4 regions of the Brucella sp. GW823-FHT04E01 genome follow, and region 2 is predicted to be linked to each of the others. Evidence: predicted binding sites of a transcription regulator. Region 2 holds the regulator's gene; each other region holds the start of a gene.

Region 1 (3,822 bases), on a different contig from region 2:
CTCGACGAAACCCGTCGCCTGCACATTGTCGGAATGCGAGATGACGAATTCCTCGTCCTCGGCAGGTGCCGTCACATCCGCATCGAATTCCCGCACGCGCAGTGCACGGTCGCAGAGCGACATGGACATGGCCTTGCGTTCGCTCTGGCCGAACACCAGACCGTAACCGCGCGTGAATTGCGGCGGCTGCTTGGCCGATCCCTTGAACTGATTGACCATCTGGCATTCGGTCAGCTGCACGCGACCGAGCGAGACGGCAAAACCAAGTTCGGGCACGTCGAACTCGACATCCACTTCGCCAATGCGGATTTCGCCGACGAAAGGATGGTTATTGCCATAGCCGCGCTGGGTGGAATAGCCGAGTGCCAGCAGGAAACCTTCATCACCGCGTGCCAATGCCTGAAGGCGCAGATCGCGTTCCATCGGGAATGTCCACGGTTCGCGAGTCAGGTCGCCCGGTTCGTGACCTTCCGGCAGGGAACCATCATCCTCGATCATGCCAACCGCACCAAGAATATCGGTTACACGCGGCGTCTCTTCCTTCACGGCTTCCCGCATTTCGGGTTCCGGAACGGCAACATCACCGGCCAGATCTGGGTCGAGCAGACGGTGCGTGTAATCAAAGGTCGGTCCGAGCAACTGACCGCCCGGCAGATCCTTGTAGGTCGCAGAAATGCGACGTTCGATCAGCATTTCAGCGGTTTCCATCGGCCGCGAATAGCCAAAACGCGGCAAGGTTGTGCGGTAGGCGCGCACCAGAAAGATTGCCTCGATCAGATCGCCGCGCGACTGACGAACAGCAAGTGCCGCCAGTTCGCGATCATAGAGCGAACCTTCGGCCATGACGCGATCAACCGCCAGCGCCAGCTGTTCGGCAATCTGGTCGAGACGCAGAGCCGGAACCGAACGATCGCCGCGACGACGATCATCGAGAAGACGGTGGGCATTATGGATGGCCGTTTCGCCACCCTTTACGGCAACATACATTTTCAGCCCTCCAGAGCGGAAACGCGGGTTGTGCGGGGAAGCGCTGCAACAGCGCCGTCGCTGACCAGAACAAGATCAACGCCGAGCGGGTATTGTGCGCCGTTCTCACGCCATTGCTGGATGAAGTCCTGCGGCAGGCCATCAACCTGAAGTGCACGTTCGCCATCAATACCGGGGCCTTTCAGCACAAAGCCCTGTCCGCTTGTCAGCGACGCAACCGCGAGGACAACGGTTGTCGAACGGTCGGGAAATTCGGCGTCGCCCTGTGAAAACCCTGCCAGAGACGGCAGCAGCGAAACATTGCTGGCTAGAGCGAATTGTGCGGCATCCGCACTTTCGACACGCGGCGCGCCCGTGTGGAAAGTAAGCCAGGCGGTTGCGCTTTCATCAGCTGCTATCGCTGCATCGCACCAGACAGTCGCATCGTGATCGAGCAGGGTTGCTGCAATAACGCCCAGTTCAGGCGTCAGCGGTTGCGGTGGTGCGGCTGTGTGCGCCAATGGATAAATGCGACCGGGATTAGCCATGGCGTGCATGACGGCATGAAAAACCGACTGCGCATTCGTCACCGGATCGACAAAGCCACCCTCAAACGCGGAGGAAGTGCTGTTTTCGAGAGAAAAAGGAAGCATCAATTGTCTCCCCGGACCATTGTGAAGAAATCGACCTTAGTAGCGGCGGCTTCGCCGCGCAGCTTGACGTCGGCATCGTCCAGCCGCTTGCGCAAGACATTCAGCACTTGTGCCTCCACGGCATCGCGATGGCCTTCATCGAGCCACAATGCATCAAAGACAGCGGCAAGCCGCGCCTTTTCCTGATCGCGACCGAGCGCATAAGAGTGACCGACAGAACCGTCGGAGAGCCGCACCGTAGCGCGCGTCACCGTTGCCTCGCCGACATTGAAGGGTGCGCCGCCGCCGCCAATGCGGCCACGCAGCATTACGAGACCGGTTTCCGGTCCGCGCAGAACTTCAAATTCCGGCTTGTTGGACCATGCCTGCCAGAAAGCTTGCAGCTCTTCGCCGCTTGCACGTGCAAGAACTGCCATGCTTGCCTGCCGTGCGGCTTGAACTGAATCTGGCACTGCATCCGGCACCGTTCCGCTTTCAGTGGCGGAACCGGCTCCGCCTCCCTTCGCACTTTGCTCCGTACCGTACATGAGCTTCCCTGCCCTGTTAGTTCCAGAGCGCGCTTTGACCTGATTGCATCAGATCGTCGCTCTGGAGTTTGTTTTGAGGCGCATCTTGTCCGAAAACCGTTTCATGTTTTTCGGGATGCACTCCCGTTGACTTGCTCTCTCAAATTGTCTAGTTATATAGACAACTATACAATACCAGAATGATTACACCCTGCCAATGACAGGACGATGACAGTTGATGACAAAGACCAGACGAATTGAGAGAAACAGCGGCGTGGCCATCTGGCGGCAGATTGCCGACGAGATACGCGGTGAGATCAGGGCTGGCAGGCTTCAGTCGGGTGCGCGTATGCCCGCCGAGATGGAACTTGCCGACAGGTTTGGAGTCAATCGCCATACGGTGCGCAGCGCCATTGCCGCGCTGACGCAGGAAGGCGTGCTGCGTGCCGAGCAAGGGCGCGGCACCTTCGTTGCCAATGCAAAGCGCCTCACCTACCAGATCGGACGTCGCACCCGCATTTCGCAATCGCTGGCTTCGCAGGTGCGCGACATGAAGGGCGCGCTGCTCGCTTCCGGCACAGCGCCTGCCTCTCAGGATATAGCCGAGGCGCTAGAGATCGAGCCTGGTTCACCGGTCCTGCGGCTGGAAACCTTGCACAGCGCTGACGGACGCCCTGTGTCGCGCGCAACGCTCTGGATCAGTGCCGAACAATTTCCGGAAATTGCCGAGGATTATGCGGAAAGCGGTTCCATCACCGTGGCTTTCCGAAAAGCAGGTATTGCCGATTACTTCCGTAAATCGACAATCATATCCGCCCGCCATGCGGATTCAGATGATCTGAAACATTTGAAGCTTTCGCCCGGCGCTATTGTACTGACGGCCAAGGCGATCAATGTGAACACCGATGGAGTGCCAATCCAGTATTCGCTGACACGGTTTTCAGCGGATAATATGGAGTTTTCTATCGACACGTATCCCGGTGACCCGCAGATGAACGACATGAACTGAAGCATGCTAGCGCTGAACTGCTCTCGAAGCTGTTATGAACGCGCTCAATCCAGACAGGACATTTCCAATGACCGTGACCATTTTTCATAATCCGAAATGCGGCACCTCGCGCAATACGCTGGCAATGATCCGTGCCAGTGGCGAAGAGCCCGTCATCATCGAATATGTGCAGAATCCACCCACGCGGAAACGTCTGCTCGGTCTGCTGGCGGCAATGAACATGACACCACGCGAACTGCTGCGCGAGAAAGGCACACCCTATGCTGAACTCGGGCTGTCCGATCCGAAATGGACTGACGACGAGCTGATCGATTTCATGATGGCTCATCCAATTCTGATCAACCGGCCCATCGTCGAAACGCCGCGCGGCACCAGGCTTTGCCGTCCCTCTGAGCTGGTTCTGCCGCTTCTGGAAAACCCGGTCGCATCATTCACCAAAGAAGACGGCGAGCAGGTTACATCTGAGGGCAAATCACGCTGACGAGCTCGCGATCAGACATCATTTTTCCTAGAAAATCGGAAGTATGATCCAATAAAAAAGGCGCTGTAAAACAGCGCCTTATCGTAATTCACTTATAAACTGGATTATATTCGTTCTCAGAACGGAATTTCGTCGTCCAGATCGCGCGAGAAGCCACCGCTGCTGCCACCCTGATTGGATGGGCCAGACGAGCCGAAATCACCGCCG
Region 2 (3,822 bases):
ATCGCACGCGCGATTGCGGTGAGCCCGGAAGTCATTCTCATGGACGAACCGTGCTCGGCGCTCGACCCGATTGCGACCGCGAAGGTGGAGGAGCTGATCGACGAACTGCGCCAGAACTATACGATTGTGATCGTCACGCACTCCATGCAGCAGGCCGCGCGTGTTTCGCAGCGCACCGCCATGTTCCACCTCGGCAATCTGGTCGAAGTGGGTGACACGGAAACCATGTTCACCGCGCCGACCGAAAAGCGCACGCAGGACTACATTACCGGACGCTTCGGCTGATCCGGAACTGCGCTTCAACAGATAGACAGTGCGGCTTCCCCGCAATTTATATTACGAGGTCTACTATGCCGTCTCAGCATACCGTTCGCTCCTACGACGAGGAATTGAAGTTTCTCTCCCATAAGATCGCCGAAATGGGCGGACATGCGGAACGTATGGTCGAGCAGTCGGTCGCCGCTATCGTCAATGCGGACAATGCGCTCGCACAGCGCGTCATCTCCGACGATCTCATTCTCGATGCCAGCGAGCGCGAGATTGACGACAAGGCTGTGATGATTATCGCCAAGCGTCAGCCCATGGCTGTGGACCTGCGCGAGATCATCGGCTCGATCCGCATCTCTGCCGATCTGGAACGCGTGGGCGATCTGGGCAAGAATATCGCCAAACGCGTTGCCGCCGTTTCGGAATCACGCCAGCCGGTAAAGCTTTATCGCGGGCTCGAAACACTCGCCGAGCTGGCGCTGACCCAGCTCAAGGATGTTCTCGACGCCTATGCGTCGCGCTCGGTGCAGCAGATCAATGTCGTTCGCGACCGCGACGACGAGATTGATGCCATGTACACGTCACTGTTCCGCGAGCTGCTGACCTACATGATGGAAGATCCGCGCAATATTTCCGCCTGCACGCATCTTCTGTTCTGCGCAAAGAATATCGAGCGTATCGGCGATCACGCGACCAATATTGCGGAGACCGTCTACTACATCGTGACCGGCCTGCAAATGCCGGCCGAACGACCGAAGGAAGACCTGAGCCACGGTATTGTCGTGGATGAGGCGCGTAAACCCTGAACTACAGCCGACCGGACCACGGTCCGGCGGTTGAAAATGAGTGAATAGCGCGGCGGCACGCGGTCGATTGGGGGGATTGTATCCACCGCCCGCCGAATTTGGATAGGGAAATACTGGATGTCACAGGCACCCAAAATCGCTGTGGTAGAAGACGAAGAGGCGCTGAGCGTTCTTCTTCGCTATAATCTTGAGGCAGAGGGCTACCAGGTCGATACAATGCTGCGCGGCGACGAAGCCGAGATCGCCTTGCGCGAGAACGTACCGGATCTGCTCATTCTGGACTGGATGTTGCCGGGCGTATCGGGCATCGAGCTTTGCCGTCGCTTGCGCCAATGGCCGGAAACCGAACGCCTGCCCATCATCATGCTGACGGCACGTGGCGAGGAAAGCGAACGTGTTCGCGGCCTGAGCGTCGGTGCGGACGACTATGTCGTGAAGCCATTTTCGACGCCGGAACTGCTTGCGCGCGTCAAGGCGATGTTGCGCCGGTCGAATCCGAGCATTCTTTCGCACGTGCTGAAAGTGGGCGATCTGGTTCTCGACCGCCAACAGCATCGTGTCTATCGCAAGGAAAAGGAAGTTCGTCTCGGACCAACGGAATTCCGCCTGCTCGAATATTTCATGATGTCGCCCGGTCGTGTCTTCTCGCGTAGCCAGCTTCTGGATGGCGTTTGGGGACCGGATATCTATGTCGACGACCGCACGGTGGACGTCCATGTCGGACGGCTGCGCAAGGCGATCAATGTCGGTCGTGCGCTCGATCCGATCCGCACCGTTCGGGGTGCGGGTTATTCTTTCGGGTGACCGCTGCGGTCATCTCGGCGTCAGGAATTGAACTTGTCCGACCCGCCACGGTATCCGTGGCGGGTCGTTTTTGTCCAAGACCCAGCTTTGCAAGGTGCGGATCGTGCTCGCCCGATTCGCATTGCAACAACCCGAAACGGGTCTCAAAAGCATAATCTCACGCGATGTTACAAATCTGTTGTCAAAGTTGACAAAGAGCAATGGAACCGGCCTGGAAGCAGAAATTCTGCAGAAGATTTGAAACACCACGAATGTGTATGCAAAAAATGTACAAGCAAAGGCGAATTAAGGCAGCGATATGGCGTGTATTGCGAGACTTTGAATCTCGTTAAATCAATATCTTACCTGAATCGCTAATTCTTGTTAAGGAATTGTTAATATATTTAAAGGGCTTGTAGGCACATTCGCAATCTCGATTCGGAATTGTTTTAGGACTTTTCAGCGGTCTCCAGCATTGTTGGGATTTGACCCGTCGCCTTTTTTTGGCCTAAAAATTCCAAAACCTTGAATTCGATTGAGCGACTGTAGGACGTGTGATTTTGATCTTCGTCCTCTTTGACTTGCACCGCAGTCAGACGTTCGCGCGCATCGTTCCAGATGTGTTCGCCTGAATGGATGACTGGATCAGTTAAGGGTCCTAACATGAGACTGAGCCATTGACGCGCGCCGCGAAGTGGAAATTGCCCGCTCTTATCGGGCTGGTGATTGCGCCTTTCGTGGTGACCGGTTGCACGACAACCGGAACCTCGGGAAAAGCCAATTCGGAAAAGACGGCGGCAAGCCACGTCAAATCCGTCAATGGCGTGAAGACCTACACCTACACCGCACGGGACAAGAATTGCCTTGAACGTGCGATGTTCTTCGAATCCAATCGTTCGAGTTCCGACGGTCTTCTGGCTGTTGGTACGGTCGTCATGAACCGTCTCGCGTCGGGACGTTATCCGGATACGATTTGCGGTGTCGTCGGTCAGAAGAACCAGTTTGCGCCCGGTGTGCTTACCCGCCAGATGAATTCCAAGGCGCTGCCTGATGTTCAGGCCGCTGCTGACGCGGTTCTGAAGGGTGAGCGTCATCCGAAGCTCAAGAATGCCATGTTCTTCCACACGGCGGGTCTGAAGTTCCCTTACAACAATATGCATTACGTGCTCGTAGCCGGTGGAAATTCCTTCTACGAGAAGCGCAATCGCGACGGCTCGCTGCAAAATCCGGTCCCGCAGGAGCCATACAATCTGGCTATGGCCTATTCGCCACAATCGCCTTCCGTTCCACAGGATCCGTCTTATGATGTGACCTTGCCACAGACCGGTCCAGTTCCGGGAACGGAACCGACCGTTCAGGTGGCACTCGCGGAAGCGGCAAAGGCTCAAAGTGTGGAACAGAGTACTGGCGCTGGTCCGCAGGCCCGTGGCGAACGACTGGCACGCCATCGCGGTGTGGCTGCACCTCAGCAGGAACAGCATATGCAGGTGGCCTCCTACCAGCCGCAATTCGATACGACAGCCCCGCAGCCGACATCGCTTGGCTATGCTCCGGCAAGCCAGAAGCAGGCTGACGCCATTGGCGCGCTTCTTCTGTCTCAGGACCGTCCAGAAGCACCGCTATAAGAGGCGATTTTACAATCAGATAATCTGCAACGCCGGTCTGGTTCTACCTGACCGGCGTTTTGATTTTTCTGGCTGATTGTCGTCGCTTTCCGGCGAAAGTTTCAGCGATAGATCGGGCGATAGATCACCATCGGAGTGTCGTAGAAATCGACCTGATCCTGCCAGGCACGCCGGTCAGCTCTGCGATCGAGGTCCAGTCGCATGAGACAGTTGGCGAAAGCGTCAGTTTTGGCCTTGAAGCCATAGCTGCGGCAGGTCTGTTCGTCGGCCGCACGACGTTGTTCAGGTGTCATGGTCACGCAGCCCGCCAGAAGGCCGATAACGCCCAGCAAAATAAGCAT
Region 3 (3,822 bases), on a different contig from region 2:
AAACAATGTCAGGTCTGACAATCTGTCTCTGGTTCGACAAGCAGGCCGAAGAAGCGGCGAACCACTATGTCTCGATCTTCCGCGCTTGCGGAAGATCGGCTTCCGTCGATGGCTTCATTCGATTTGAGCATGCACACCAGCCCGAAGGCACGGATGTGGTTGTGGCGAACTTCACGCTCGACGGGCAGGCGATATCCGGCCTCAACGGCGGGCCGACCTTCAAGTTTTCCCCGGCAGTTTCGCTTTTCGTCCAATGCAAGGATCAGGTGGAACTGGATATGTTCTGGGAGAAACTGATGGAGGGCGGCGCGCCGATGGAATGCGGCTGGCTGACGGACAAGTATGGCTTCTCGTGGCAGGTCGTGCCGCAGATGTTGCTGGATGTCCTGCAGAACGGCACAGCCGAACAACGCCAGCGCGTGGCCGATGCCGTGATGAAGATGGTCAAGCTCGACGTTGCGACGCTCGAAGCTGCGCGCGACGCAGCTTAATTCCGCACTGCCGCAATGGCATCATAGCCATAGAGCCAGTCCAGATCCTTCAGGAAACTATCCGGACTGCGCATGGCGAAGAGCGTGTTGCGGCCAAGCGCGAAAATGCCGGTGGCGTGATAGGCGAACCTGTTCAACTGGCCGCGCTTGGCAACCGCAGCAATCCGCTCCTTGCGGACGGTATCGAAGCGCTTCAGCCCTGCTTCGTGGTCGCCACTGTCCAGTGCCTCGGCAATGGCCGCAGCATCCTCGATCGCCATGGCGGCACCTTGTGCAGCAAAAGGTGTGACCGCATGCGAAGCGTCGCCGAGAAAAATCGTCCGGTCCGGCCCGACGAATTGAGCATCTGGCATTTCGAAAAGCGGCCAATAGGTCCACTCATTGGCAGCCGCCAGCACATCGCGAACGGGAGCGCCCCACTCCGCGTAGATGGAGCGCAAGCGCGCCGGATCGCCGGTTCTGGACCAGACTTCGCCGGGGTTTTCGCCCGTCGTGATGGCGACGAAATTGAAGAAACTGCCGCCCTTGACCGGATAGGCGATGAAATGCGCTTGCCTGCCGAGCCATGCTGAAACTGCGTTGCTTGTTACAACAGCGGACGAAAACGATGCGGGGAGGGCATCCGCCGCGAGCGTAGTGCGCCAGGCAATATGGCCGCTGAACCTTGCCTTGCTGAAACCTGCCTTCGAGCGCTCCGCCGACCAGACGCCATCGCAGGCGATCAGATATGCAGCGTCGACAGATTCTTCGGAATTGCCACGGCGGATAGTGGCTACAACAGCGCCGTTTTCGACGCGATGATTTGTGATTTCAGCACCGAGGCTGATGTCGATGCCGGGCTCTTCACAGCAGGCGTCGAGCAAAGCGGATTGCAGATCGGCGCGATGGCAAACGACATAGGGATGGTGCCAGCGCTGAGAAGCCTTGTCGCCAAGCTTCATTTCCATCAGCGGACGCGCTTTGCGCCCATCCATGAGGTAGAGCGCTTCCGGCGTTATGGCTTGTGCAGAAAGACGGCCGGCAACGCCGAGCCGTTCCAGATGACGCATCGCATTGGGTGCAAGTTGCAGGCCAGCACCGACTTCCGAAAGGGTCTCGGCCTTTTCGACAAGCCGGACATTCCAGCCGCGCGCTGCCAGCTCCAATGCTGCCGACAGACCGGCAACTCCGGCCCCGGCAATCAATATGCGCCCTTTGCTCATGTCGATGAGATCATCCGGCATTCAGCCCCGTGAGGCTGCCCAGATCAGGCGGCTTTGTCGGCGGGTGCTTCGTAAACGCAGCCAGCCGGAACGGTTTCGTCGGCATGGAGCTTGGCGTTGTAGCGATAGAGGGTCGAACAATACGGGCAAACGACTTCACTTTCATCACCCATGTCGAGAAACACGTGCGGATGATCGAAAGGCGGGTTTGCACCGACGCACATGAATTCCTTCACGCCGATTTCGATGGCCGCATGGCCGGCGTCGTTCTGAAAGTGAGGAATAATGTGATCGGACATAATATGCTCCGGTTCTGGTCGATGGGCGGTATGAGCATGATCCTGAACCGGGTCCCGGACAGGATCATGCATAGACATTGGCATGCGTGTACCGCGAAAGTCTTGTTTCCGGAAGCGTTTTCATCAATTCTGAGGACATTTGAAGCTAATTGCTATCAAACTGTCATATGACAGCCATAGGCTTAAGGCAGAGCCGGAATGTTCCGGTGGAAGTCGGGACAGGAAAAATGAGCGAAAACAGCGTTATGGCGAGCGAAACCCCCAACGCGATTGAAGGCGGGACACACGAAATGACAGCCGGACTAGCCCCCAACCCAACCGTCGTTCCCGATGTGGACGTAGCCCCTGACGTTCACAAAGCTTTGAACGGCGAATTGATGCAAAGTTCCGACCGCTTTGTGAATCGCGAGTTTTCCTGGCTGCAATTCAACCGGCGTGTTCTCGAAGAAGCCGCGAATATGCGGCAGCCTCTGCTTGAACGCCTGCGCTTCCTGTCTATCTCCGCCGCCAATCTCGATGAATTTTTTATGGTCCGCATTGCCGGTCTCGCCGCTCAGGTGCGCGCCGGTGTGGCGATGCGCAGCGCCGATGGACGCACGCCGCAGGAACAGCTCGACTTCGTTCTGGACGAAGTAGGGCGCTTGCAGGAAGAACAGCAGGAACGCCTGCGTATGCTGCGCGAGGAACTGGAACAGGACAGCATCGAGATTGTTCGCCCGTCGGCGCTTTCAAAGCCCGAAAAGGAATGGCTTGAAAACCACTTCCTCGAAACGATTTTCCCTGTTCTGACGCCACTCTCCATTGATCCGGCGCATCCGTTCCCGTTCATTCCGAACCTCGGCTTTTCCATCGCCCTGCAGCTTGCGCGCCGCGCCGACAATCATCCGATGACGGCCCTTCTGCGTATTCCGGTCGCGCTCAAGCGCTTCATTCAGCTGCCGACAGACCAGCAAAACACCTACCGCTTCATCACCATCGAGGACGCGGTGAGCCTGTTCATCGGGCGACTGTTCCCCGGTTACGAAGTGCGCGGCGCCGGTACGTTCCGCATCATCCGTGACAGCGATATCGAAGTGGAAGAAGAGGCGGAAGATCTCGTTCGTCTCTTCGAGACAGCACTGAAACGCCGTCGTCGCGGTCAGGTTATCCGCATTGAGTTTGACGGCGAAATGCCAGAAGCCTTGCGCGTCTTCGTGGCGACGGAACTTGGCGTTTCGGAAAACCGCATCAGCGTGCATGAAGGTCTTCTGGCGCTCAACATGATTTCGGAGATCGTTTCGATCCCGCGGGATGACCTCAAATTCGTATCCTACAATCCGCGTTTCCCGGAGCGTATTCGCGAGCATGGCGGCGATTGCTTTGCAGCGATTCGTGAAAAGGACATTGTGGTCCATCACCCCTATGAATCGTTTGACGTGGTGGTGCAGTTCCTGCGGCAGGCTGCAGCCGACCCGGATGTGCTGGCGATCAAGCAGACGCTGTATCGTACCTCCAATGACAGCCCGATCGTGCGCGCATTGGTCGATGCTGCAGAAGCGGGCAAGTCGGTAACGGCGCTGGTCGAGCTGAAGGCACGCTTCGATGAGGAAGCGAATATTCGTTGGGCACGCGATCTGGAGCGCGCGGGCGTTCAGGTGGTGTTCGGCTTCATCGAATTGAAAACCCACGCGAAAATGTCGCTCGTGGTACGCCGTGAAGATCAGAAGCTGCGCTCCTATGTGCATCTGGGCACGGGCAACTATCACCCGATCACGGCGCGTATCTATACCGACCTGTCGTTCTTTACGTCGGACGCGGATATTGCTCGCGACGTGGCGCATATCTTCAATT
Region 4 (3,822 bases), on a different contig from region 2:
AGCCTTAAACCCGGAAAATTCCAGCTCTCCGTGGCCCAAAATCGGGGTGCACCTCACAGGGTTGCGATGGTGATACCCATATTGGTTGCGCCGCCGGGATCAGCGGGATTGTCTGCATATCCGCCTTCTTCACTAAAAATATAAGGCATGACTTTCTGGAAATTCGACTTCATTGAAAAAGCCTCTAATTTAGTATTTATCGAAAAAAAACAGTAATTTGTAGCTCAGGATATCATTGGTTCTTCAGAAGAAAATAGTGTGAAAACTACTTGTTCATGCATTCAATCAAGATTGGTTCAAAATCATTATTTGATCACGATGTGTCTTGCGTACCGCACGATGATGCGGCTTCATGAGCATCTCATCGCTGCATCATTGACAGGCGGGCAAAAGTGAATTCGGAAATCTTTGGATATGCACCGGACGGGCAGGCGGTTCACCGGCTCACGATCTCCAATGGCCCGCTGACGGCCAGGATCATCAATTGGGGCGCAGCCATTCAGGATCTGCGCATGGAGGGCCATGCGGCTCCGCTGGTGATCGGCTATCGCGACTTTGCCGATTATCCGGCCCATTCACCGCATCTGGGTGCGATTGCGGGTCGTTCGGCCAATCGCATCCGCAATGCCCGGTTTGATCTGGACGGAACGACTTACGAGGTAGAGCCGAATTTTCAGGGCCGCCACAATCTGCACGGCGGCAGCAAGGGGCTCGGCAATCGCGTCTGGAAGATAACCGGAAACGGTCCGGATTTCGTGACGCTTGCGACAGTGGCAACCGATGGCGAGATGGGGTTTCCCGGCAACCTGAATGTCAGCTGCACCTATATGCTCACCGGGGATGGGACGCTAATCGTGCGGCTGGAAGCGGTGACCGACAAGCCGACCGTCTGCAACCTGCTGCATCACAGCTACTTCAATCTCGATGATGGCGGCGAGGGCGATATTCTCGATCATCAGCTCAAGATCGACGCCGACGCCTATATGCCGGTCGATGATGCTCTCATTCCGGACGGACGCGTTCTGCCGGTCAAAGGAACGCCTTTCGATTTCCGGGAGTTCCGTCCGATTCGCTTTGAGGAGAATGGCAGTCAGGTCCAGTATGACAGTAATTTCTGCCTGACCGCAGCGCGGGGACCATTGCGCCCATGCGCGTCGGTCAAGGGCGCTCGTTCCGGTATTCGTCTCGATATCTCAACGACAGAACCGGGCGTTCAGTTCTATGCAGGCAACACCATGGCCAATGATTGCATCGGCCTGATGGGCAAGCCTTACGGAAAACACGCGGGTTTCTGTCTTGAGCCGCAGATATGGCCGGGATCGCTGGAATATCCGTATTTCCCGCAGGCAATATTGCGTCCGGGTGAGATTTACGCCCAGACCAGCCATTTCAGCTTTTCACGCGAAAAATAATCAATCAGCAAAAGCGGCGCGTGCGGTTTCCATCGGAGCGAGCGCGCCGCGTATCTCAACGACACGCGCTGCAACCAGATGCGCCTTGCGGGCTGCATCCACCGGAGCAAGCCCGTTCAATCGCGCAGCAAGATAGGCACCGTTGAAGCTGTCGCCAGCGCCGGTGGTGTCCACGGCTTGCGCCACAACGGACGGTACTGACACACTTTCATCGCCGGAGACGACCAGAGCCGGTTCGGTGCCGTCCTTGACGACGATCTCTTTCACGCCGAGTGCGGCAAGGCGATCTGCACAAGCAGCGGCATCCTTGTCGCCAAAGAGCGCTTGTTCATCGGGAAATGTGGGTAGGGCAATATCCGCAATGCGCATCGCTTCGCTGATGATCTCCTGCGCAACTTTCCGGTCTGGCCAGAGCTGGTGGCGGAAATTCGGATCGAATGCGATTCGTGAGCCAGCGGCGCGGCACTTCCGCAAGACATCGAAAAACGTGTCGCGATGCTCGGGCAGGATGATGGCGATTGAAATGCCCGAAAAATAGATGATGTCACGGCCGGTCAGGCTTTTTTCAAGGGCTTCGCGGTCGCTGGCGAGACGCCTTGCGGCGGCGTCGCTCCGCCAATAGGTGAAGGAACGCTCGGCGCCGTTGAGCGTGATTGCGTAAAGACCGGGATGAAGTCCGTCAATAATGGGGCTATGGGCGATTCCGATTCCATTTGATGTCAGGAATACGCGCTGCTTCTGGGAGAAGCTGTCTTCGCCGAAAGCGGTCACATATTCGACAGGGTAGGATTTCTCCATCAGTGCCCGCATGTACCAGGCGGTGTTCAGCGTATCACCCGCAAAACCCATGCGCCATTGATCGCCTTCATTGCCTGAAAGCTCGATCATGCATTCGCCGATAGACGCAAATCCGCCCATGTCAGTCTCCTCACTTCCAATGGGGCTAACGCCTATACTAATTTGCCGTTATGTAAAATTGGTTTGTCGGTAGTCATCCAGCCTTTATCGACTTGCCACATTCATTGTGTAAGCATCCCCCGACTGCATCGCCCTCAAAATCGGGATAGCTTTTCAAAAGCACGATGCATTACCTGATATTTTGGAGTTCCGCTGACGTCGTGTAGCGAACCTCAGCCAAGGATTTGACATGCGTTATGCGATTTATTTCACGCCGCCATCCAATGATGCGCTTTTGAAGGTTGCCGCAAACTGGCTCGGGCGCAATGCGTTCAGCGGGGAACCGGTCAAGATGCCTGCGATTCGCTCGCTCGCGACCGCTGAAATCGCCCAGCTGACCGAAGAGCCGCGCCGTTATGGTTTTCATGCGACCATGAAAGCGCCGTTCCGTCTGGATGAAGAACATACTGAAAATGACCTGCTTTCCGCATTGATGCATTTCGCATCGTCGGCGTCACCGGTCGTCATTCCCCGTTTGAAGCTGCATGCAATTGGCCCGTTCTTCGCGCTCGTGCCGGAAGAGCCGGTTGCTGAGCTGAACCAGCTCGCCAATGATGTTGTCGTTGCCTTCGACCGGTTTCGCGCACCGCTCACTGAGGCGGAAATTGCAAAGCGGCGGCCGGAGCGTCTCAGCGAGACGCAGCGCCACAATATCGAACGCTGGGGCTATCCCTATGTTTTTGACGAGTTCCGCTTTCATATGACCCTGACCGGCCCGGTGGAGGAGAAGGACCGCGCTCGCGTGGAGCGGACGCTGGACGAATTTTTCACGCCGCTGCTGGATGACGCCGTAGAGGTTGCGAATCTCGCTCTGTTCGTGGAACCTGAGAAAGGGGCTCCTTTCGAGATTCATTCGCTGCATCCTCTGACCGGTGGCCAGGTTGCGTCTGCTCGGGCCTCACGAGCGGTTGGGAGGCCGTAAGCAATGGGAAATGAAACGGTTCTGCGCAACGCCCGTATCGTGCTCTCCGACGATGTCGTTCTCGGTTCTCTGAAGCTCGTCGGCGGCAAGATCGCCGATATCTCTACCGGCACCTCCAGTATTGGCGAAGATATGGAAGGCGACTTCCTGACGCCGGGACTGGTGGAACTGCACACAGATCATCTCGAAGGACACTATGCTCCGCGCCCCAAGGTGCGCTGGAACCCGATTGCCGCCGTACAGGCGCATGATGCCCAGATTGCCGCCTCCGGGATCACCACCGTTTTCGACGCATTGCGTATCGGTTTCGATGACGACGCCGAAACGGGTATCGACGATATGCGCAAGCTTTCGTCGGCGATTGCCGAAGGCCGCGATGCGGGCCGTCTGCGCGCCGACCATTTCCTGCATTTGCGTTGCGAGGTTTCCGCACCCGACTGCCTTCCTGCCTTCGAACAGTTCGGCAATCAGGCGCTGGTCAGGCTGGTATCGCTGATGGATCACGCGCCGGGGCAGCGGCAGTTCACGGAT

The links. Region 2 encodes PhoB, which activates phosphate uptake and scavenging genes when phosphate is short. Its sites were predicted from a motif close to TGTCATNNANCTGTCAT; they were not measured.
Positions count from the first base shown of each region.
Region 1: the regulator PhoB is predicted to act here: its motif matches at 2,343-2,359, upstream of phnF (phosphonate metabolism transcriptional regulator PhnF).
Region 3: the regulator PhoB is predicted to act here: its motif matches at 2,154-2,170, upstream of AC1RHM_RS21695 (RNA degradosome polyphosphate kinase).
Region 4: the regulator PhoB is predicted to act here: its motif matches at 2,402-2,418, upstream of AC1RHM_RS00020 (DUF1045 domain-containing protein).

Region 1 is NZ_JBXAIK010000001.1:140,688-144,509, reverse strand. It holds gene AC1RHM_RS00680 (carbon-phosphorus lyase complex subunit) at 1-987, opposite strand, end outside; gene phnH (phosphonate C-P lyase system protein PhnH) at 990-1,619, opposite strand; gene phnG (phosphonate C-P lyase system protein PhnG) at 1,619-2,146, opposite strand; gene phnF (phosphonate metabolism transcriptional regulator PhnF) at 2,361-3,134, shown strand; gene arsC (arsenate reductase (glutaredoxin)) at 3,202-3,615, shown strand; gene ssb (single-stranded DNA-binding protein) at 3,732-3,822, opposite strand, start outside.
Region 2 is NZ_JBXAIK010000004.1:682,288-686,109, reverse strand. It holds gene pstB (phosphate ABC transporter ATP-binding protein PstB) at 1-285, shown strand, start outside; gene phoU (phosphate signaling complex protein PhoU) at 351-1,073, shown strand; gene phoB (phosphate regulon transcriptional regulator PhoB) at 1,191-1,877, shown strand; gene AC1RHM_RS18340 (cell wall hydrolase) at 2,534-3,481, shown strand; gene AC1RHM_RS18335 (hypothetical protein) at 3,583-3,822, opposite strand, start outside.
Region 3 is NZ_JBXAIK010000006.1:168,441-172,262, reverse strand. It holds gene AC1RHM_RS21710 (VOC family protein) at 6-491, shown strand; gene AC1RHM_RS21705 (FAD-binding protein) at 488-1,693, opposite strand; gene AC1RHM_RS21700 (zinc-finger domain-containing protein) at 1,738-1,992, opposite strand; gene AC1RHM_RS21695 (RNA degradosome polyphosphate kinase) at 2,283-3,822, shown strand, end outside.
Region 4 is NZ_JBXAIK010000001.1:22-3,843, forward strand. It holds partial or broken gene AC1RHM_RS00005 (glycosyl hydrolase 108 family protein) at 57-173, opposite strand; gene AC1RHM_RS00010 (aldose epimerase family protein) at 393-1,412, shown strand; gene AC1RHM_RS00015 (sugar kinase) at 1,413-2,330, opposite strand; gene AC1RHM_RS00020 (DUF1045 domain-containing protein) at 2,560-3,291, shown strand; gene AC1RHM_RS00025 (alpha-D-ribose 1-methylphosphonate 5-triphosphate diphosphatase) at 3,295-3,822, shown strand, end outside.